DNA from 3 places in the Salipiger bruguierae genome. Region 2 is predicted to be linked to each of the others. Evidence: riboswitches for the same ligand, from Rfam matches in the RefSeq annotation. Region 2 holds a riboswitch; each other region holds the start of a gene.
What was found. Region 2 has a riboswitch for thiamine pyrophosphate ahead of thiD (bifunctional hydroxymethylpyrimidine kinase/phosphomethylpyrimidine kinase). Riboswitches for the same ligand answer to the same signal wherever they lie in the genome.

Region 1 (6,916 bases), 450 kb from region 2:
AGCTTCTCGCTGATCGGTGCGGCCTACTGGTTCGGCTACTTCTTCGTGATCCTGCCGCTGCTCGGCGTGATCGAGAAGCCGCTGCCGATCCCCGCGACCATCGAGGACGACTTCGAGGCGCATTACGGCAAGTCCTCGGACGATGGCGCGACCGCGTCGCACCCGGCCGAGTAAGAGAAAGGACACAAGAGTCATGTTCAAGAAACTTGCCCTTTCCGCCGTCGCGGCCCTGGGTCTTGCCTCCGGCAGCGCCTTCGCTGCCGGCGAGGGTGGCCACGTGGAGGACTTCGCGTTCTCCTTCGAGGGCCCCTTCGGTGCCTATGACCAGGCGCAGCTCCAGCGCGGTCTGCAGATCTTCACCGAGGTCTGCGCGGCCTGCCACGGCCTGAAGTTCGTACCGCTGCGCACCCTCGGCGACCCGGGTGGCCCCGGCATCCCCGCGGACCAGGTGCGCGCCTACGCGGCGCAACACTTCGAGGTCTATGACGAAGAGCTCGAAGACACCCGTCCGGCGATCGAGACCGACCACTTCCCGGCGGTCACCTCCGCCGGCGCGCCGGACCTGTCGCTGATGGCCAAGGCCCGTGCGGGCTTCCACGGCCCCTACGGCACCGGCCTGTCGCAGCTCTTCAACGGCATGGGCGGCGCCGAGTACATCGCCTCGGTCCTCACCGGCTACACCGGCGAGACCAAGGTCGAGGCCGGCACCACCTTCTACGAGAACCATGCCTTCTCGACCGGCTGGATCGCCATGCCGCCGCCGCTCTCGGGCGAGGACGTCGAGTTCGCCGACGGTCACTCGAACGAGCTGCACCACGAGGCGCAGGACGTGGCGGCCTTCCTGATGTGGACCGCCGAGCCGAAGATGATGGCGCGCAAGGAGGCCGGCTTCATTGGCGTGCTGTTCCTGACGCTGCTGTCGGTGCTGCTGTACCTGACCAACAAGCGCATCTGGCGCCCGATCAAGCACAAGCCGGAGTGATCTTCGGCTGACGCGAAAAGAAGAGGCCCCGCCGATTGGCGGGGCCTCTTTCCTTTGGGGGGGCGGTGCGTGAGGGGCGCTATTGCCCGAGATAGGCCCGCAGCGCCTCGGGGGGCGCGTCGAAGAGCGCCTGCGTCTCGACCGGCGGATGCGCCACGCCCTCGGCGACCAGCACCGTCTCCTGCGCGAAGCGCCGGGCGTCCTGCGGATCGTGGCTGACCAGCAGCACCAGCGCGCCCAGCTCGCCGGCCACCTCCTGCACGAGGTCGAGCATCTGCACCTTCAGCGCCGGGCCGAGCGCGGCGAAGGGCTCGTCCAGCGCAAGGATCGGCCGCGCCTGCAGCAGCACCCGGGCCAGCGCCGCGCGGCTCTGCTGCCCGCCCGAGAGCGCGCCGGGCTTGCGCCCCGCCAGCCCGCCGAGCCCGACCCGCTCCAGCGCCTGCTCGACCCTGCCGCGCTCTTCCGGCGTCAGCCGCCCGCCGCCGGGGCGCAGCGCGAGGCCGAGGTTCCGCGCGAGGTCGAGATGCGGAAAGAGGTTGTTCTCCTGAAAGAGCATCGCCACCGGCCGCCGGTCGGGCGGCGTGTTGGTCAGGTCCTGCCCCTGCCAGAGCACGCGGCCCGACTTGGGCGACAGGAATCCGGCGACGAGGTCGAGCAGCGTGGACTTGCCCGCGCCCGAGGGGCCGATGACCGCCACGCGCCGTCCCGGCGCCAGCGACAGGTTGGCGGCGAGGCTGTAGTCGCCCTCGGAGTAACGCAGGGCCTCAAGTGTCAGCATTGGCGCGGCCTCCCCGGTCGCAGAGCCAGAAGGCCCCGAAGCTGAAGATCAGCAGAAGCAGCGCGGCGCCGGCCGCGGCCTCCATCTGGTAGGAGCCCATCAGCCGGTAGACCTGGAGCGGCAGGGTCGCCCGCTCGGGGTCGGCGAAGAGCGCGATGACGCCAAGGTCGCCGATCGACAGCGCCGCGGTCAGCCCGGCGGCAAAGCCGAGCGGCCGGCGCAGCCGGGGCAGCAGCACCAGCCGCACCCAGGCCATCGGCGTCAGTCCCAGCGCCTGCGCGAGCCGCGCGTAGTCCGCGCGCACCGCCTCGGCCTCGGGGCGCAGGATGCGCAGGGCAAAGGGCAGGGCGGCGAGCGCGTTGACCAAAGTGGTGACAGGGAGTGCCAGCGACAGCGGGTTGGCGAAGGGGCGCACGATCAGGAAGAGCCCTGTGCCGAGCACCAGCGGCGAGACCGCGATGCCCGCCAGGCCCACCCATTCGCCCCAGCGGGTCGAGAGCGGCAGCGCCCAGCAGAGGCACAGCAACGTCGAGGCCAGCGCCACGGTCAGCGAGTTCCACGCCGCCTCCCAACTGCCCGCGCCGAGCTGCGCGAGTCCGGGCAGGCCGCGCGCGATCACCATGCCGAGCGGGGTGAGCAGGAAGAGCGCGGCGAGGATGATCCATCCACCGTCGAGGACGCGGGCGAGGCCTGCCCGCGCGTCCCAGCGGGTCATCACCCGCCCCAGCCCCGCGCGGAACCCGCCGCCGGTGCCGAGCCGCAGCGCCACCAGCCCGGCGCAGAGCGCGAGTCCGAGCTGGATCACCGAGAGCAGCGCCGCGCGGCCGAGGTCGAAATCGAAGCGCACCGCCTGGTAGATCGCCAGCTCGACCGTCGTCGCGCGCGGGCCCCCGCCGAGCGTCAGCGCCACGGCAAAGCTCGAGAGGCAAATGACGAAGATCACCGCGAAGGCCCCCGGCGCAATGCGCAGCAGCATGGGCAACTCCAGAGTGCGCAACATGGCGAAGGGCGAGAGCCCCAGCGAGGCGGCAAGGCGGAAGCGCTCGGCGGGGATCGCCAGCCAGCCCTGCAGCAGCAGCCGCGTCGCCAGCGGCAGGTTGAAGAAGACATGCGCCAGCACCACGCCGTGCAGCCCGTAGATGCTGAAGCCGGGCAGGCCGAGCGCCTTGAGCGCGCCGTTGACCATGCCGTTCTGACCAAAGACCGCGATCAGCCCCAGCACGGCGACGATGGTGGGCAGGATGAAGGGCGCGCCGAGAAGCGAGATCAGCAGCCCGCGCCCCGGGAAGCGCCGCCGCGACAGCGCGCGGGCGACGGGGATCGCGAGCACGACCGAGAAGAGCGCCGAAAGCAGCGCCTGCAGGAGCGTGAAGCGCAGCGCCTGCCAGTCGCCGGGGCCGAGCGCGCCCCAGCCTCCGGCACGGGCCAGCACCGCCGCGACCGGGCCGAGCACCAGTGCAAGCACCAGCCCGGCCGCGACGAGGGCGGCGCCTACTGCGAGAGGCCGCGGCGCCATGCCTCGATGGCCTCGTCGCGCAGCGCCGCGGCCTCGTCCTCGGAGTAGAAGAGCACCTTGGTCGGCTGTTGCAGCTCCCTGAAGCCCTCGGGCCACTGGTCATGCGGCAGCGCCGCCGGGAAGGACCAGTTGCCGGTGGCGATCATCTGCTGGAACTCCGGCGTCAGCAGGAAGTCCATGAACTGCTGCGCGAGCTCGGGCTGGTCGGTGGTGGCGACCTTGGCGGCCAGCTCGACCATGAAGTAGTTCCCCTCGGGGAAGATCAGCGCCTTCTTGGTGTGATCCTCCTCGGCGATGATGTGGTAGGCGGGCGAGGTGGTGTAGCTCAGCACCATGTCCGCCTCGCCGTCGGTGAAGAGCCCGTAGCTTTCCGACCAACCCTTGGTGACGGTGAGGATCTTCGGCGCCAGCTTGCGCCAGGCGTCCTCGGTCCTGTCGCCGAAGACCGCCTGGGCCCAGAGCGCCATCGCAAGGCCCGAGATCGAGCTGCGCGGGTCCTGGATGACGATCTTCAGGTCATCCGGCGCGTCGAGCAGCTCGGCGAAGCTCTGCGGCGGCTCGGCCAGGCGGGTCGTGTCGTAGATGAAGGCGGTCTCGGCGTAGTTGTAGGGCAGGAAGGTGTCGTCGGTCCACGCGATCGGCAGGGTCAGCGGCGAGAGGTCGACGCCGTGCGGGGCGAAGAGCCCGCTCTCGCGCGCCTTCTTGGTCACGTCGGTGTTGAGACCGAAGACCACGTCGGCCTCGGTCTGCGCGCCCTCGAGCAGCAGGCGGGGCAGCAGGTCGCCGGGCTTGAACTGCAGGTCGCAGCCGCAGCGCGCCTCGAACATCTCCTCGATCTTCGGGCCGGGGCCCCATTCCGAGACGACGTAATCGCCCGCGTAGACGGTGAGGACGGGCTCCTGCGCCAGCGCCGTGCTGGCAAAGAGACATCCCGCTGCAAAACTGATGGCCTTCATGGCATCCTCCAAATTTGCGGCGAGAGGGCAAGACGGGCCGGGGGCATCTGCGCCTTGGGCCGTGACCTTCCCTCCGCCGGTGTTAACCGGGTCAGGTTCAACGGGTTCGCGGATTTGCATCTCAGCCGGCGCTTGCGCGTCCGGCACCCCGAGGTGGCGCAAGACCTAGCCGGGCGGCGGGGCTCTGGCAAGGTGAATTGCCGCGGGGCGAAATGCGCGCGTGGCCGGCCCGGGCCGAGACAATTCCCTTGAGGCATTGGCCGCGCTGGCCTAACAGACTGGCCTGAAAGGCGGGCCCGCGGCGCGGGCCCGGGCAAGCATGCACCCGGACGGCACGACACAGGAGACCCGACCATGAGCCTCAACACCTTCGGCCATCTCTTCCGCGTGACCACCTGGGGAGAGAGCCACGGGCCGGCGCTTGGCGCGACCGTGGACGGCTGCCCGCCGGGCGTGCCGATCGACGAGGCCACGCTGCAGCACTGGCTCGACCTGCGCAAACCGGGGCAGAACAAGTACACCACGCAGCGGCGCGAGCCCGACGCGGTGCGGATCCTGTCGGGCGTCTTCGAGGGGCAGACCACCGGCACGCCGGTGCAGCTGATGATCGAGAACACCGACCAGCGCTCGAAGGACTATTCCGAGATCGCGGCGAAGTTCCGCCCGGGCCACGCCGACATCACCTATTTCCAGAAATACGGCATCCGCGACTACCGCGGGGGCGGGCGCTCCTCGGCGCGCGAGACGGCGGCGCGGGTCGCCGCGGGCGGGCTGGCGCGGGCGGCGCTGGCCGAGCTGGCGCCGGGGATCTCGATCACCGGCTACATGGTGCAGATGGGGCCGCAGGCGATCGACCGGTCGCGCTTCGACTGGGACGAGATCGCGCGCAACCCGTTCTGGTGCCCGGATGCCGAGACGGCCGAGGGCTGGGCGGACTACCTCGACGGGCTGCGCAAGTCCGGCGACAGCGTCGGCGCGGTGATCGAGGTGACGGCGCGCGGCGTGCCGGCGGGGCTGGGCGCACCGATCTACGGCAAGCTCGACACCGACCTTGCCGCGGCGATGATGTCGATCAACGCGGTGAAGGCGGTCGAGATCGGCGAGGGCATGGCGGCGGCGATGCTGACCGGCACCCAGAACGCCGACGAGATCACCATGGGGCCGGATGGGCCGGTCTACAGCTCGAACCACGCGGGCGGCATCCTTGGCGGGATTTCCACCGGGCAGGACGTGGTGGTGCGTTTCGCGGTGAAGCCGACCTCGTCGATCCTGACACCGCGGCGGACGCTGACCGTCACCGGCGAGGAGACCGAGATCGTCACCAAGGGCCGCCACGATCCCTGCGTCGGCATCCGGGCGGTTCCGGTGGGCGAGGCGATGATGGCCTGCGTGATCCTCGATCACCTGCTGCTGCACCGCGGCCAGATCGGCGCGAACCGCGGGCATATCGGCTGAGGCCGGGCCCGGGCGCCTGCCGTCCGGCTTCGGTGACCTGAGGCGGGCGATCGGGCGCGGGCGTCTCGCAGGGATGCCGCCTCATGATGCCGCTGTGCGGAGCATCTGTGGTGGCGCTTTCGGCGGCGGCCCGTTCTGGCGCGCCGGACCGGGGCGTCAGAATTCTTCCCAGCTGATGTCGTCTCCGGCGGCGGCGCGCAGCGGGGCGGCCGGGGTCGGCGGTACGGAGGGGGGCGCGGGGGCGAAATCCTCGATCGGCGCGGCGAGCGGGGTCACCTCGGAGGCATCACTATCAAGGGCGCCGGTGAAGCGGTTGAGCTGCGAGAGGAGCCGGTCCGCCTCGCTGTTGAGCTGATCGCTCGCGGTGCTGGTCTCGCCCACCATGGCGGCGTTCTGCTGGGTGACCTTGTCGAGCTCGGCGACGCCGACGTTGATCTCCTGCAGGCCGGCCGCCTGTTCCTTCGCGGCGGTGGCGATCTCGGCGACGAGGTCCGAGACCTCGCTCACGTTGCGCACGATGTCCGACAGGGCGGTGCCCGTCTCCTCGACGAGTTGCCCGCCATCCTTGACCTGCTGCGAGCTGTTGGAGACCAGCGCCTTGATCTCGCGCGCGGATTCCGAGGCGCGCTGCGCCAGCGAGCGGACCTCGGAGGCGACGACGGAGAAGCCCTTGCCGGATTCCCCGGCGCGCGCGGCCTCGACCCCGGCGTTCAGCGCGAGCAGGTTGGTCTGGAAGGCGATGTCGTCGATGACCCCGATGATCTGGGTGATCTGGTCGGAGGAGGCGGCGATCGAGCCCATGGCGGCCAGCGCCTTTTCCATCACCGCGCCGCCCTCTTCGGCACGGCGGCGCCCCTCACCGACGCGGCGGTCGGCATCCTCGGCCCGCTCGGCGGCGGCGCGGACGCTGGAGGAAAGCTGTTCCAGCGCGGCGGCGGATTCCTCGAGCGTGGCGGCCTGGACCTCGGAGCGGCGCGACATGTCGCGGGACATCGAGGAAAGCTCCTTGGAGTTGCGCTGGACGGTGTCAGCGGAGGCGCGCAGAGACTGGACGAGCGTGCCGATTCCCTCGGCGAGCGCATTGAAGTCCTCGCACAGGCGCACCGCGCTCTCGTCGACGCTGGCCCACTCCGCGGCGGCCAGTCTCTGCCCGGTCTCGCCGCGCGACAGGCTGCCCATCGCGGTTCCGAGCGACTGGAAGAGCTCGACCCGGCGCTCGTTGGCCGCAC
Region 2 (6,916 bases):
ACGCGCTGGGGCGCGGACACGGTCATGGACCTCTCGACAGGGCGGAACATCCACAACATCCGCGACTGGATCCTGCGCAACTCGCCGGTGCCGATCGGCACCGTGCCGCTCTACCAGGCGCTCGAGAAAGTCGGCGGCATCGCCGAGGATCTCAGCTGGGAGGTGTTCCGCGACACGCTGATCGAGCAGGCCGAGCAGGGGGTGGACTATTTCACCATCCACGCGGGCGTGCGGCTGCACATGATCCCGATGACGGTGAACCGGGTGACCGGCATCGTCAGCCGGGGCGGCTCGATCATGGCCAAGTGGTGCCTGCACCACCACCGCGAGAGCTTCCTCTACGAGCACTTCGAGGAGATCTGCGAGATCGCGCGGGCCTATGATGTCTCCTTCTCGCTCGGCGACGGTTTGCGGCCGGGCTCCATCGCCGATGCCAACGACGAGGCGCAGTTCGCCGAGCTGGAAACGCTGGGCGAGCTCACGCAGATCGCATGGAAGCACGACTGCCAGGTGATGATCGAGGGGCCGGGCCACGTCGCCATGCACAAGATCAAGGCCAACATGGACAAGCAGCTCGAGACCTGCGGCGAGGCGCCGTTCTATACCCTCGGGCCGCTTACCACCGACATCGCGCCCGGCTACGATCACATCACCTCCGGCATCGGCGCGGCGATGATCGGCTGGTTCGGCACGGCGATGCTTTGCTACGTGACGCCGAAGGAGCACCTTGGCCTTCCGGACCGCGACGACGTGAAGGTGGGGGTGATCACCTACAAGATCGCCGCCCATGCCGCCGACCTTGCCAAGGGCCACCCGGCGGCGCAGGTCCGCGACGACGCGCTGTCGCGCGCGCGGTTCGAGTTCCGCTGGGAGGACCAGTTCAACCTCTCGCTCGATCCCGACACGGCGCGGTCCATGCATGACGAGACCCTGCCCAAGGAGGCGCACAAGGTGGCGCATTTCTGCTCGATGTGCGGGCCGAAGTTCTGCTCGATGCGGATCAGCCACGACATTCGCGCCGAGGCGCAAAAGGAGGGCATGGCGAAGATGGCCGAGAAGTTCCGCGAGGGCGGCGCGCTCTACCTGCCGCTGGCGGAGGACGAGGCATGACCCCCGGCGCGCTGCTGCGCGAGCTGCGCGCGGTCAATCCGCTGGTCCAGTGCATCACCAACTACGTGGCGATGAACATCGCGGCGAACGTGCTGCTGGCGGCGGGGGCCTCGCCCGCCATGGTCTCGGACGCGGAGGAGGCCGGCGAATTCGCCGGCCTCGCCCATGCGCTGACGGTCAATATCGGCACCCTCTCGGGCCCCTTCGTCGAGGGGATGAAGGCGGCCATCGCCGGGGCGCAGGCGGCGGGCAAACCCTGGGTGCTCGACCCGGTGGCCTGCCAGGCGACCGGGCTCAGGCGGCGGGTCTCGGCGGAGCTGCTGGCGCTCGGGCCGACGGTGCTGCGCGGCAATGCGTCGGAGATCCTCGCGCTCGCCGGAGAGGCCAGCCGGGGACAGGGCGTCGACGGGCGCGACGGGGTGGAGGCCGCCGAGGCCGGAGCCCGCGCGCTGGCGCTCCGGACCGGCGGCGTGGTCGCGGTGACCGGCGAAGTGGATTTCGTCACCGACGGGGAGCGGGCGGTGCGGATCGGCGGCGGCTCGCTCCTGATGCCGCTCAACACCGCTCTGGGGTGCTCGCTCACCGGGCTCTGCGGTGCCTACGCGGGGCTGGGCGGCGATCCCTTCGAGGCCACGGTCGCGGCGCTCTCGCATTACGCCGTCGCCGGGAGCCGCGCGCATGAGGGGGCGGCGGGGCCGGGCAGCTTCGGGCCGCGCTTCCTCGACGCGCTGCACGCGCTGACGCCCGAGGCGCTGGATACCGAGGCCGACATCCGCGTGCCGGCAGGCGCGGCATGAGGCGCTTTGACCTTTCCGTCTACCTCGTGCTCGATCCCGGCCTCTGCGCCGGAATCGGCATGGCCCGGACGGCGCGGCTCGCCGTGCGCGGCGGCGCCACGATGGTGCAGCTGCGCGACAAGGATGGCGGCACGGCGCGGATGATCGAGACCGGCCGGGCGCTGAAGGCGGCGCTGGCGGGGTCGGGCGCGCTGCTGATCGTCAACGACGACGTGCGGGCGGCGCTGGAGATCGGCGCGGACGGGCTGCACGTCGGGCAGGGCGACATGTCGCCCGCCGAGGCGCGGGCGAAGATTGGCCCGGAGATGCTGCTGGGGCTCTCGGTGGAAAGCCCCGACCTCGCGCGGGCGGTCGATCCCGCGCTGGTGGATTACGTCGGCGCGGGGCCGGTCTTTGCCACACCGACCAAGCCCGACCACAAGCAGCCCGTGGGCTGGGCGGGGCTCGCCGCGCAGGTGGCGGCGAGCCCGGTGCCCGCCGTGGCGATCGGCGGGCTGAAGGCGCATCACGCGGCCGAAGCGAAGGCGGCGGGGGCGCAGGGCCTCGCGGTGGTCTCGGCGATCTGCGGCCGGCCCGACCCCGAGGCGGCGGCGCGGGAGATCGCCCGCGCCTGGGCCGAAGCCTAGCCCCACATCTCGTGGAAATGGTGCAGCGGCCCGTGGCCGCCGCCCACCTCCAGCTGGTCCGAGGCGGCGAGCGCGCCTTGCAGGTAGCGCTTCGCCGCGCCGACCGCCTCGGGCAGCTCCATGCGTGGCAGCAGCGCGGCGATGGCGGCCGAAAGCGTGCAGCCGGTGCCGTGGTCGTTCTTCGTGGCGATGCGCGGGGCGGAGTAACTGTGCGTCTCGCCCTGCCACCAGAGAAGGTCCGTGCTCTCGGCGCTGCCGGAGAGGTGTCCGCCCTTCAGCAGCACGGCCTCCGGCCCCATCGCGGCCAGCGCGGGAAGCTGCGCGGCCATCTCTTCGGCGGTCCAGTCGTCGCCGCGCGCCAGCAGCACGGCGGCCTCGGGCAGGTTTGGGGTGATGATCGTGGCGAGCGGCACCAGCTCCTCGCGCAGCGCCGCCACCGCCTCGGGGTCGAGCAGCGCGTCGCCGCTCTTGGCCACCATCACCGGATCGAAGACCACGTTCCGCGCGCCATGCGCCCGCAGTCGCTCGGCCACGGCGCGGATGATGCCGGCGTTGGCGACCATGCCGATCTTCACCGCGTCGACGCGCACGTCGTCGAAGACCGCGTCGATCTGCGCCGCGACGAAGGCGGGCGCCAGCGCCTCGAATGCCCGCACGCCGCGGGTGTTCTGCGCCACCACGGCGGTGATCACGCTCATCCCGTAGGCGCGGTTCGCCGAGAAGGCCTTGAGATCGGCCTGTATTCCGGCGCCGCCCGAGGGATCGGTGCCGGCGATGGTGAGAAGGTTGGGAATCCGCGCGCGGGGCGCGGATGAGGGGGTTGGCATAGGCTCGGCCTCCAAACTGAGGCCGGCGAGGGCATGCGGTCAGCTCCACCTGTCCCTTCGCCGGCATGACCCGGATCAGGTTCGAAGGGTCACTGCGCCGCATCGCTGCCAGCAGTATCTCAGCCCCTTGCCGGGACCCCCCTAGGTGCGGGCGAGACTATCAGATGGGCGGGCGAGGGAAAGGGGGGAGAGGCGGCTCCGGAAGGGGTGGGGGCGCTGCCCCCACGGCGCTGCGCGCCGTTCCCCCGGAGTATTTTCGGAAAGATGAAGGGCGGCTCAGGCGCCCCAGGTCTTCCGCAGCACCCGCAGCCAGTTGCCGAAGCAGAGCTTTTCCATCAGCGCGGCATCGACGCCATGCGCGGTCAGCGCGGCGCGCAGGGTCGGCAGGCCGGCGACGTCGGTGATGCCCTCGGGGATCGTCGCGCCGTCGAAATCCGAGCCGAAGCCGACGCGGTCCTCGCCGAGCTTGCCGATCAGGTAGTCGAGGTGGCGCAGCACCACGTCGAGGCCGCAGTCGCTGCCCATCCGCCCGTCCTCGCGCAGGAAGGCGGTGGCGAAGTTGATGCCGACCATGCCGTCGCTCTCGGCGATCATCGCCAGCTGCCGGTCGGTGAGGTTGCGGGCATGGGTGGTGACCGCGTGGGCGTTGGAATGGGTGGCGACCAGCGGCGCGTCGGAAAGCGCGGCGACGTCGTTCATGCCCTTCTCGTTGAGGTGCGAGAGGTCAATCATCACCTTGAGCGCGTTGCATTCCCTGACCAGCCGCTTGCCGGCCTCGGTGAGCCCGTCGCCGATGTCGGGGGTGGCGGGGTAGCGGAAGGGCACGCCGTTGCCGAAGATCGTCGGGCGCGACCAGACCGGGCCGAGCGAGCGCAACCCGCGGGCGTGGAGCGCGTGGAGTTCCGCGAGATCCGGGCCGATCGCCTCGGCACCCTCGAGGTGCAGCACGGCGGTCATCTTCGGCCCACCGAGCGCGGCCTCGATCTCGGCCGCGGTGGTGCAGGGGGTGATCGCCCCGGCGGCGGCCAGCGCCTCGAAGGCCTCGACCCCGCGCCAGGTGGTCTCGAGCGCCTCGGGCTGGGGGATCATCGCGGGCAGCGGCAGATCGTACTGCGGCTGGCTCATCGCGTGGTCCATGTCGACGCCGGCCTTCGCCGGGCTCGGCACGAAGATGGCGAAGAAGCCGCCGCCGAAGCCGCCGGCCTGCGCGCGCGGCAGGTCGATGTGGCCGCTCGAGAGCCCGTTCGTCACGCCGCTTGCGGTGACGGCGCCGCCCAGCAGGCGCAGCAGGAGATCGTTGTGGCCGTCGAAGATGGGCGGGGTGGAGGCGTGAGTCATGAGCGGTCTTTCCAGGAAGCCGGGGGCGGGGGATCAGGTGAGCAGCTGGCCGAGGACGAGGACCCAGGCCGGAAGCAGGAGCAGCAGGGCGAGCATGTAGCTGCCGTTCCAGCGCAGGCCGACGTGGCGCGCGCTGACATTGCCGAAGCTGCCGATCAGCAGCGTGGTGGCGGTGAAGGGCGAGCTGATGCCGCCGAGCGCCCAGCCGGCGGTGATCGCGACCACGACGACCTCGGGCGTGACGCCGAGCAGCTCGGCCGGGGGCACCAGCGGCGCGATCAGCGTCACCGCGAGGATCGGGTTCATGCCGAGCTGTCCCAGCAGCGGGATGATCCAGACGAGCCCGACCAGCACCAGCGCGGGGGGCAGGTCCTCGGGGTGGAAGCCCGAGGCCTTGACCAGCGGCGCCAGCAGCGGCGCGCCGACCGTGCCGATGAAGCCCGCCATCATCAGCAGCGTGACCTCGCCGCGGTAGGAGGGCAGTTCGCGGAAGGCGAAGCCCGCCGCCCGCTCGCGCAGCGGCGCGCCGCCGTCCCGGGCCTGCATCAGCACCCAGACCGTGGCCATGAGCGGCACGATCAGCAGCACGATGGCGATGATCCGGAGCCCGGTGAGCGATTGCAGCACCAGCACGCTGACCCCGAGCAGGCCGAGCAGCACCAGCAGCGGCGCCATCAGCGCCCAGCTCCCGTCGGGCGCGGCGCGCGGCGCGACCGGCTGCGAGAGCCGGGGCTTGAAGATCGTGTCGAGCGCCCAGCCCGTGAGGGTGATCAGCGCCGAGGTGCCGAGCGCGGGCAGCACCACCGAGCCCCAGCTCGTGCCGGGGATCAGCGCGGTGGTGATCGCCACCGAGAAGGACATCGGCGACCAGGGCAGCGAGGCGACGAAACCCCGCTGGATCGCCAGCAGCATGCGGCGGGTGCGGTGGCTGCGGATCTCGGCGTCGGGCTCGTCCTTCGCGGCGGCGGTTGCGAGGCTGCCGAGCAGGGCGATGGCGCCGTAGTTGAGCAGCAGCGAGAAGGCCTGGCCGCCGAGGGTCAGCGCGAGGTAGCGCCGGCCCGGCGGCTGCAGGGCGAGGAAGTTCCCGGCGGCGCGGATCGAGTCCGCCTGCTGCGCGGCGCTGCGCAGCGTGGCGAGCGCGGCGAAGAAGGCGGCGATGAAGGCGGCGGACTGGAAGGCCTTGACCAGCACCGTCTGCCAGTCCTCGACCCGCCAGACCAGCGCGAGGCCGAGCAGCACCGCGGCGACCACGAAGAGCCGGCGGCCCGCCGCGACCTGCAGCGTCAGCACCCCGACCAGCAGCGTGACCGCGGGCACCACCAGCCAGTCGAGCGCGCCGGTCAGGTGCCATTCCTGGACGATGACGATGCCGGTGATGACGACCATCAGCAGGCCGGTGAGGCGGGTGAGCGGGGTCGGGGTCACGGGCAGGCGCGTGGGCACGGTGCAGAATCCAGTCTCGTGCGGGCTTTTGTCCGGACATAGACCATCCTTGGCGGGCGAGGGCAATGCCCCGAGGGCACCGCCCCGCGGGCTGCGAGGCCGTCCGGCCACGGCAGCGCCCGGGATTTCGGCGAAGTTCCGGGCAGCGCGGCGCCAGAAAGGTCCGGATTTGAATGTCATCCCGGCCTGTCACGAAAGCTTCACCGAAACGACACGCAACCGAATCCGGGCCGTCACAGCCTCGATACCGTGCGGGGCGAGAAGCCGCCTCGGACAGACTGGGGGAACCATGCTCACCGTCGAGAACCTGACGAAGCGCTTCGGCGCGAACACCGCCGTGGACCGCGCGAGCTTTGCCGTCGACCGCCCGATGATGATCGGCATCATCGGCCGCTCGGGCGCCGGCAAGTCGACTTTCCTGCGGATGATGAACCGCCTGACCGACGCGACCGAGGGGCGACTGGTCTTCGAAGGCCGCGACGTGCTGCAGCTGAAGGGCGCCGAGAAGCGCGCCTGGCAGTCCGACTGCGCGATGATATTCCAGCAGTTCAACCTGGTGCCGCGCATGGACGTGGTGTCGAACGTGCTGCACGGCACGCTGGCGCGGCGCGCGACGCTGCCGACGCTGTTCAACCTCTACCCGCGCGAGGACGTGCACCGCGCCATCGACATCCTCGAGCGGCTCGGCATCGCGGCCCATGCGGCCAAGCGCGCCGAGGCGCTCTCGGGCGGGCAGCAGCAGCGCGTCGCCATCGCCCGGGCCCTGATGCAGGAT
Region 3 (6,916 bases), on a different replicon from region 2:
GACGGCCCCTATTACTTCGTCGATGGGCTGCAGAATGTCAGCTTCTGGTCGCCGGTCGATCCGGTCACCGACGCCAGCCTGCGCTGCGTCGCCGGCAGCCACCTTTGGGAAAAGCCCGTGCTGCCGAAGCGCTGGCTGTCCGAGACCGATTTCTTCCCCGACAGCGACGCCTACATGCCGGTGCCCGATCCCGACGCCGAGGGCATGGAGATCCGGGAATGGACCATGGAGCCGGGCGACGCGGTGGCCTTCAACTACGCCACGCTGCACGGCGCGCGCGGCAACACCTCGACCTCGCGCCGCCGCGCCTTCTCGCTGCGGCTGGTGGGGGACGATGCGCGCTACGTCGAGCGCCCGGGGCGCACCTCGCCGCCCTATCCCGGCCACGACATGCAGCCCGGCCAGCCGCTCCGCGAGGACTGGTTCCCGGTGCTCTTCCAGCGTTGATCAGCCGCCGTTGGCCGCCCTCCGCGCGAGGGCGGCGACAAGGTCGGTGCGGGTGACGATGCCGATGAGGCGCCCGCGCTCGAGCACCGGCACCGCGTCGACCTCTCCCGCGGCGAGGACCGTCAGCAGCTCGCCGATGGGCGTGTCCGCCGTGGCGCGCGGCCCGGCCACCTTCATGATGTCGCCCGCCGTCACCGGCGCCTCGCGGCCCCGGTCGACGAGGCGGCGGAAGGCCGCGAGATAGCCGCGATCGAGCCGCAGCGCATCCTCGCGCGCCCGCGTGATGAGGTGGATCTGGAAGATCACGCCGAGGAACCGCTGCCCGGGCCCGACCACCGGCAGCGAGGTGAAACGGTGCCGCCGGAAAAGCTCGGCCACCTCGGCAAGCGCGGTCTCGGCGCCGATGGTGATAAGATCCCGCGACATGATGCTGGCCGCCGTGAGCGGGCCGGTGTGATGCGTGGCCGCCTGCAGCTCCGCCGCGCCGATGAGCCGCGCCAGATCCTCGGTGCCGAGGTTGAAGGACTGCCGGTAACGCTCGAGGATCGTTGTCAGTTCCTGCTCCGACAGCCCCAGCCGCTCGGCCGCTCCGGGGGCGTGCCCGCCGAGGCGCGCGGGGTCCTCGAACTGCCGCAGCGGGTAGTGCCGCCCGGTCAGCCGGGCATAGGCGATGGCGATCAGCACCAGCGAGGCGGTGCCGAGCGCGACCGGCGCGAGCGCAAAGCCGTAGCCGAGCCGGTCCACGGCCTCGGGGCTCAGCGCGGCGGTCATGGCAACGGCCCCGGCGGGCGGGTGCACGGCGCGGCAGAGCATCGTCGCGGCGACGGCGAGCCCGACCGCCAGCGCCACCCGCAGAACCGGGTCGGGCACGTGCAGGCAGACGGCGACCCCGACCAGCGCGGCCACGGTGTTGCCGACGATGGCCGACCACGGCTGCGCCAGCGGGCTGTTCGGCACGGCAAAGAGCAGCACGGCGCTCGCGCCGAACGGGGCCACGAGGTAGAGGCCGAGGTCGAGGTCCGCGACCGGCGACAGGAAGAGCCCGGTGAGCGCGAGGCCCACGAAGGCCCCCACGGCGACGCGCAGCGCTTCGGCGGGGCGGGTCCGGGCCACGGCCGGTCCAAGGGATCGTAACTGTATCAAGGGCTTCCCCGGTCTTGTTGCTATGGCCGCGTCGGCATCGCGGCGGGATCCGGCGCGGTGCCGTAAGGGCTGGCGATGCCTTCTAATGAAGCGTTTTCTTGCTCAGGGATAGAGGCCGGTCCCGGAAATTCCTCACAGCATCCGCCGTCCGCGACCGTAGCGAAACGGCTTGCCCCGGCCCGCGCATGTGTCATTCTTGGGCGGCCCCAACTTTTCCCATCAGGACAGCGCATGGTCCGCGACTACTCGGCATTCCTTCCCGGCGGCGGCTCCGTGCCCCCCGAACGTCACGCGCTCTCGGCGCTCGAGGCGCTTGGCTGGGGCCCGTTCTTCGCCCGGCAGATCGACGCGGCGGCGCTGACCGAGACGCCGCCGGTGCGCGTGCTGTCGGTGCACCGCAGCGGGCTGCAGGTCGCGGGGGACGGCATCGAGGAGCTGATCCCGCCGGGCATCGACGCCACGGTCGGGGACTGGCTGCTGCTCGACCGCGCCCTGCCCAAGGACAGCCGACTGCTCGAGCGCAGCAGCGTCATCAAGCGGCGCGCGCCCGGCCACGACTGGCAGGTGCAGCTCATCGCCGCCAACATCGACACGCTCTTCATCGTCACCTCCTGCAACCAGGACTTCAACCCGGCCCGGCTCGAGCGCTACCTCGCGCTGGCCTTCGAGGCCGGGAGCGAGCCGGTGATCCTGCTCACGAAAAGCGACCTCGCCGATCCCGCGCCCTACGTTGCCGAGGCGCGCGCGCTGTCGGACCGCGTCGAGGTGCTGGCCATGGACGCGCGCGGCGGCGCACCGGCAGAGGCGCTGTCGGTCTGGTGCCGGCCGGGGCGGACGGTGGCCTTCGTGGGCTCGTCGGGGGTTGGCAAGTCCACGCTGACCAACGCGCTCTCGGGTTCGCTCGACATCGCCACGCAGGCGATCCGCGAGGACGATGCCAAGGGCCGCCACACCACCACCCACCGCGAACTCCACCCGGTGCCCGGCGGCTTCCTGCTGCTCGACACGCCGGGGATGCGCGAGCTGCAGCTGACCGACGCGGCGGCGGGCATCGCCGAGCTCTTCGAGGACATCGAGGCGCTGGCGGCGGAGTGCCGCTTCGGCGACTGCGCGCACGAGACCGAGCCCGGCTGCGCCGTGCGGGCGGCGCTGGCAGAGGAGCGGCTCGATCCGGCGCGGCTGGCACGCTGGCAGAAGCTCAAGGCCGAAGACGCCTTCAACTCCGCCAGCCTGTCCGAGCGGCGGGTCAAGGACCGCGCCTTCGGCAAGATGGTCCGCAAGGTGATGAAGGACAAGAAACGCACCCGGCGCTGAGCCGGGGCCGCGTCAGAGCAGCAGGTGCGCCAGCACCAGCGCGCCGCTCCAGCCGAGCAGCAGCAGGCCGAGCGGGGTGCTGATCCGGCGGCCCCAGGCGAAGTTCTTCTCGACCGCCATCACCCCGCCCAGCAGCAGCATCCAGCCGAGGTTGCCGGTCCCGACCACGAACATCAGCAGCATCAGCGCCCAGCAGCAGCCGACGCAGAAGAGCCCGTGCCGCCAGCCCAGCCGTGCGGCATTCCGCCGGTCACGGCGGCCCTGCCAGTGCTCGATGACGAAGCTCATCGGCATGCGGCAGCGCTCGAGGCAGCGGCGCTTGAGGTCCGAGAACTGGAATAGCCCAGCCACCGCGATCACCCCCGCGCCGAGCGCCCAGCCGTTGAAGATGAGCCAGTTGCTGCGCTGCGCGAGCCGCTCCAGCCCGAGATCGGCGAGATGCGCCGCGAGGCCGAAGACCAGCCAGGCCGCGAGGTAGCCGACGATCACCAGCCCGACCAGCATCAGCCGGTCGGGCCGTCTCTGCACCAGCCGCGCGTAGAGGTCGAGGATCGGCAGCGTGGTCGGCAGCATCATCGCCGCGAGCATCAGCACCCAGCCCGACACGTAGAGCGCCGCCGGGACCAGCGCCTCGCCGAAGGGGAGCGCTCCGCAGATCGACCCGGCGAGGCCGATGTGCATCCAGTCGCCGTGGTCGAGGTAGCGGCCGTAGGGGCCCTGCGACCAGAGCCACAGCAGCAGCCAGGCCAGGCCCGCAAGCGACAGGCCGAGCCCGTAGAAGGCCCGGCGGTGATAGCGGCTGCGCATCGCCCGGCCCCGGTGTCAGGCGGATTCGAAGCGGAACATGCCCTGGATCGCGTTGGTTTTCTCGATGTCGAGCTCGATGCCGACGCCGGGATCGTTCACGCGGAAATACTCGGCCTTGGAGACGTAGGCGGGCGCGCCGGGGATGGTGGTGAAGATGCTCTCGTTCAGCGTGGTGACCTCGCCGGTGGGGCCGCGGTAGGGCTCCATCTCGGCCTCGAGCACGCCGTCGATCTTCAGCATGCCCTTGCCCTCGTTGAGGGTGAAGGTGATGTCGGCGCGCTTGGGTTCCAGATCCTCGCCGATGAGCTGCGCCAGATCGGCCAGCGGTCCGCCCCTGCGTCCCTGCAGCAGGTCGATGGCCGCCGCGCTCTGCTCGTTGCTGGCCTTGCTGTCGATGTAGAGCTGGCGCTTCCAGTTCCCGGCGAGCACGTTGCCGGGGATCTTGCCGACACCGGCGACGATCACGCCGCTCATGTCCACCCCGTCGACCTCGCCCGAGTTGATGCGATAGGCAAGCGTCGCGTCGCAATAGCCGTTGTCCGGATCCTCCCCGATCCAGCAAGGGCAGAGAACATTGCAGTTGCAGACCTCGAGAAGGTCGCCTTCGATCGAATATCCCATGAAAATTCCCCCTATATGTGCTGCCCCCAGAGGCAGCGGCAGGACGAAGCTGCAAAGGTCGCGACAGGCGCGACGCAATGATGCCCGGGGATCCTTGCCTGCGCGCAGTCTACCACGAAACGCGGCGGATTTGTACCGTCCGGCTCCGCTCGGCGGCGGGCGCGCGGGAAATGGGCGATTGACCGTGCCCCGGCATCGCCTATGCTCGCGCCACGTCAGGGGAGTCCCGCCACGGGGACTGAGAGGCTGACAGGCGCGCGTGCCGCGCCGGTGATGCGACCCTTTGAACCTGACCCAGTTGACGCTGGCGTAGGAAGACCGAAGGGCAATCTTCTCCATGCATCGCGGCTGGGGTGGTCCTTTCGGGCCACTCGGCCCCTTTGCGCCTCCGCGCGCCCGGGCCCGGGCGGCCCCGTCTGCCTTCCCGCGCGTCCTCCGGGTCCCGATGGAAGGGAGGCCGAGTGGAGACGAATTCACACATCCTGCGACACCGCCATGGCGGTCGGATCTCGGTGCTGGGGGCCGGGGTCGCGGGGCTCTGCGCCGCCACGGCGCTGGCCGGGCGCGGCTTTGACGTCGAGCTCATCGCGCCCGAGGATGCGCCACCGCCTGCATCGCTGCTGGCGGGCGGGATGCTCGCCCCGTTCTGCGAGGGCGAGAGCGCGCCGCCCGAGATCACCCGCCGGGGACAGGCCGCGCTTGGCTGGTGGCGGGCGCGGACGCGCAGCTACTCGGCCACCGGCACGCTGGTCATCGCCCCGCCACGCGACCGGGCCGAGCTCGAGCACTTCGCCCGCGCGACACAGGGCCACGTCCGCACCGATCCCGCCGCGCTCGAGCCCGAGCTCGCGGGGCGTTTCGCCACCGGCCTCTTCTTTGCGGAAGAGGCGCACATCGACCCGCGCCTCGCCATGGACGAGCTGCGCGCGGCGCTCGAGGCCCGAGGCGTGCCGATCCATGGTGGCCCGGCTTCGGGGCGGATCGTCGACTGCCGGGGCCTCGGCGCCCGCGACCACCTTCCGGACCTGCGCGCGGTGCGCGGAGAGATGCTCGAGCTGCACGCGCCCGGGGTCAAGCTCACCCGCACCCTCCGCCTGCTGCACCCGCGCTTTCCCTGCTACATCGTCCCGCGCGGGCAGGGGCGCTACATGCTCGGCGCCACCATGGTCGAGAGCGCGCGCCCCGGCGGGATCACCGCCCGTGCCGCAATGGAGCTGCTCTCGGCCGCCTACACCGTGCACCCCGGCTTTGCCGAGGCCGAGATCCTCGCCACCGGCGCCGGGCTGCGCCCCGCCTTTCCCGACAACATCCCCGCGATCCGCGAGACCGGCGACCGCATCCACCTCAACGGCATGTATCGCCACGGCTTTCTCATGGCCCCGGTGCTGGCCGAGGAGCAGGCCGCGCGCCTTGCCGCAGACCCCACCAAGGAGGCGCATCATGCGCATTGATCTCAACGGCGAAAGCCTCACCACAACCGCGCCGACGCTCGCGACGCTGCTCGCCGAGCGCGGCTTCGATCCGGCCTCGGTCGCCACCGCGCTCGACGGCGCCTTCGTGCCACGCGGGCTGCGCGAGCGCACCGCGCTGCGCGACGGCGCCAAGGTCGAGGTCCTGTCGCCGATGCAGGGGGGCTGAGCGATGTTCTACGGCACCGATCTTTCGTCCCGGCTGATGCTGGGCACCGCGCAATATCCCTCGCCCGCCGTGCTGGGTGAGGCCGTCGCCGCCTCGGGGGCCGAGGTGATCACCGTCTCGCTGCGCCGCGAGGGGGCGGAGGGCGCGGGGTTCCGGGATCTTCTCAGGGCCACAGGCTGCCGCATCCTGCCAAACACCGCCGGCTGCCACAGCGCGCGCGAGGCGGTGACCACGGCGCAGATGGCGCGCGAGATCTTCGGCACCAACTGGATCAAGCTCGAGGTCATCGGCCACGCCGACACGCTCCAGCCCGATCCCTTCGCGCTGGTCGAGGCGGCGCGCATCCTCTGCGCCGAGGGGTTCGAGGTGTTTCCCTATACCACCGAGGACCTGATCGTGGGCGAGAAGCTGCTCGAGGCGGGCTGCGAGGTGCTGATGCCCTGGGGCGCGCCGATCGGCTCGGGGCAGGGGCTGCGCCACCGCGAGGCGCTGCGGACGATGCGGGCGCATTTCAAGGGTGTGCCGCTGGTCATCGATGCCGGGATCGGCGCGCCAAGCCAGGCGATGGAGGCGATGGAGATGGGGTTTGACGCGGTGCTGCTGAACACCGCCGTGGCCCGCGCGCTCGACCCGGTGGCCATGGCCCGCGCCTTCGGGCAGGCGGTCTCGGCGGGGCGGCTCGCACACACGGCGGGGCTGATGGGCCCGCGCGACATGGCCGTGGCCTCGACCCCGGTCTTCGGCATGGCGGAGCTGGCATGATGAAACTCGACCCGTTCTACCTCATCGTCGGCCATGTCAGCGCGCTGGAACTGCTGGTCCCGCACGGCGTCAAGCTGGTGCAGCTGCGGCTCAAGGACCTGCCCGAGACCGAATTGCGCCGCCAGATCGCAAGGGCGCGCGACATCTGCGCCGTCCATGGCGCGGAGCTCGTGGTCAACGACCA

Region 1: linked by a shared signal. The riboswitch ahead of PVT71_RS03495 (thiamine ABC transporter substrate binding subunit) and the one ahead of thiD (bifunctional hydroxymethylpyrimidine kinase/phosphomethylpyrimidine kinase) in region 2 are both predicted to bind thiamine pyrophosphate.
Region 3: linked by a shared signal. The riboswitch ahead of PVT71_RS20805 (FAD-dependent oxidoreductase) and the one ahead of thiD (bifunctional hydroxymethylpyrimidine kinase/phosphomethylpyrimidine kinase) in region 2 are both predicted to bind thiamine pyrophosphate.

The regions. Positions count from the first base shown of each region.
Region 1 is NZ_CP123384.1:716,282-723,197, reverse strand. It holds gene petB (cytochrome b) at 1-174, shown strand, start outside; gene PVT71_RS03510 (cytochrome c1) at 194-982, shown strand; gene PVT71_RS03505 (ATP-binding cassette domain-containing protein) at 1,062-1,760, opposite strand; gene PVT71_RS03500 (thiamine/thiamine pyrophosphate ABC transporter permease ThiP) at 1,747-3,276, opposite strand; gene PVT71_RS03495 (thiamine ABC transporter substrate binding subunit) at 3,252-4,232, opposite strand; TPP riboswitch at 4,284-4,393, opposite strand; gene aroC (chorismate synthase) at 4,587-5,687, shown strand; gene PVT71_RS03485 (methyl-accepting chemotaxis protein) at 5,844-6,916, opposite strand, start outside.
Region 2 is NZ_CP123384.1:261,844-268,759, reverse strand. It holds gene thiC (phosphomethylpyrimidine synthase ThiC) at 1-1,110, shown strand, start outside; gene thiM (hydroxyethylthiazole kinase) at 1,107-1,907, shown strand; gene thiE (thiamine phosphate synthase) at 1,904-2,533, shown strand; gene thiD (bifunctional hydroxymethylpyrimidine kinase/phosphomethylpyrimidine kinase) at 2,530-3,360, opposite strand; TPP riboswitch at 3,395-3,513, opposite strand; gene PVT71_RS01300 (dipeptidase) at 3,637-4,698, opposite strand; gene PVT71_RS01295 (hypothetical protein) at 4,732-6,141, opposite strand; gene phnC (phosphonate ABC transporter ATP-binding protein) at 6,431-6,916, shown strand, end outside.
Region 3 is NZ_CP123385.1:1,382,306-1,389,221, forward strand. It holds gene PVT71_RS20780 (phytanoyl-CoA dioxygenase family protein) at 1-447, shown strand, start outside; gene PVT71_RS20785 (HPP family protein) at 448-1,590, opposite strand; gene rsgA (ribosome small subunit-dependent GTPase A) at 1,822-2,904, shown strand; gene PVT71_RS20795 (DUF2182 domain-containing protein) at 2,917-3,711, opposite strand; gene PVT71_RS20800 (DUF1326 domain-containing protein) at 3,727-4,332, opposite strand; TPP riboswitch at 4,540-4,665, shown strand; gene PVT71_RS20805 (FAD-dependent oxidoreductase) at 4,794-5,783, shown strand; gene thiS (sulfur carrier protein ThiS) at 5,773-5,970, shown strand; gene PVT71_RS20815 (thiazole synthase) at 5,974-6,732, shown strand; gene PVT71_RS20820 (thiamine phosphate synthase) at 6,732-6,916, shown strand, end outside.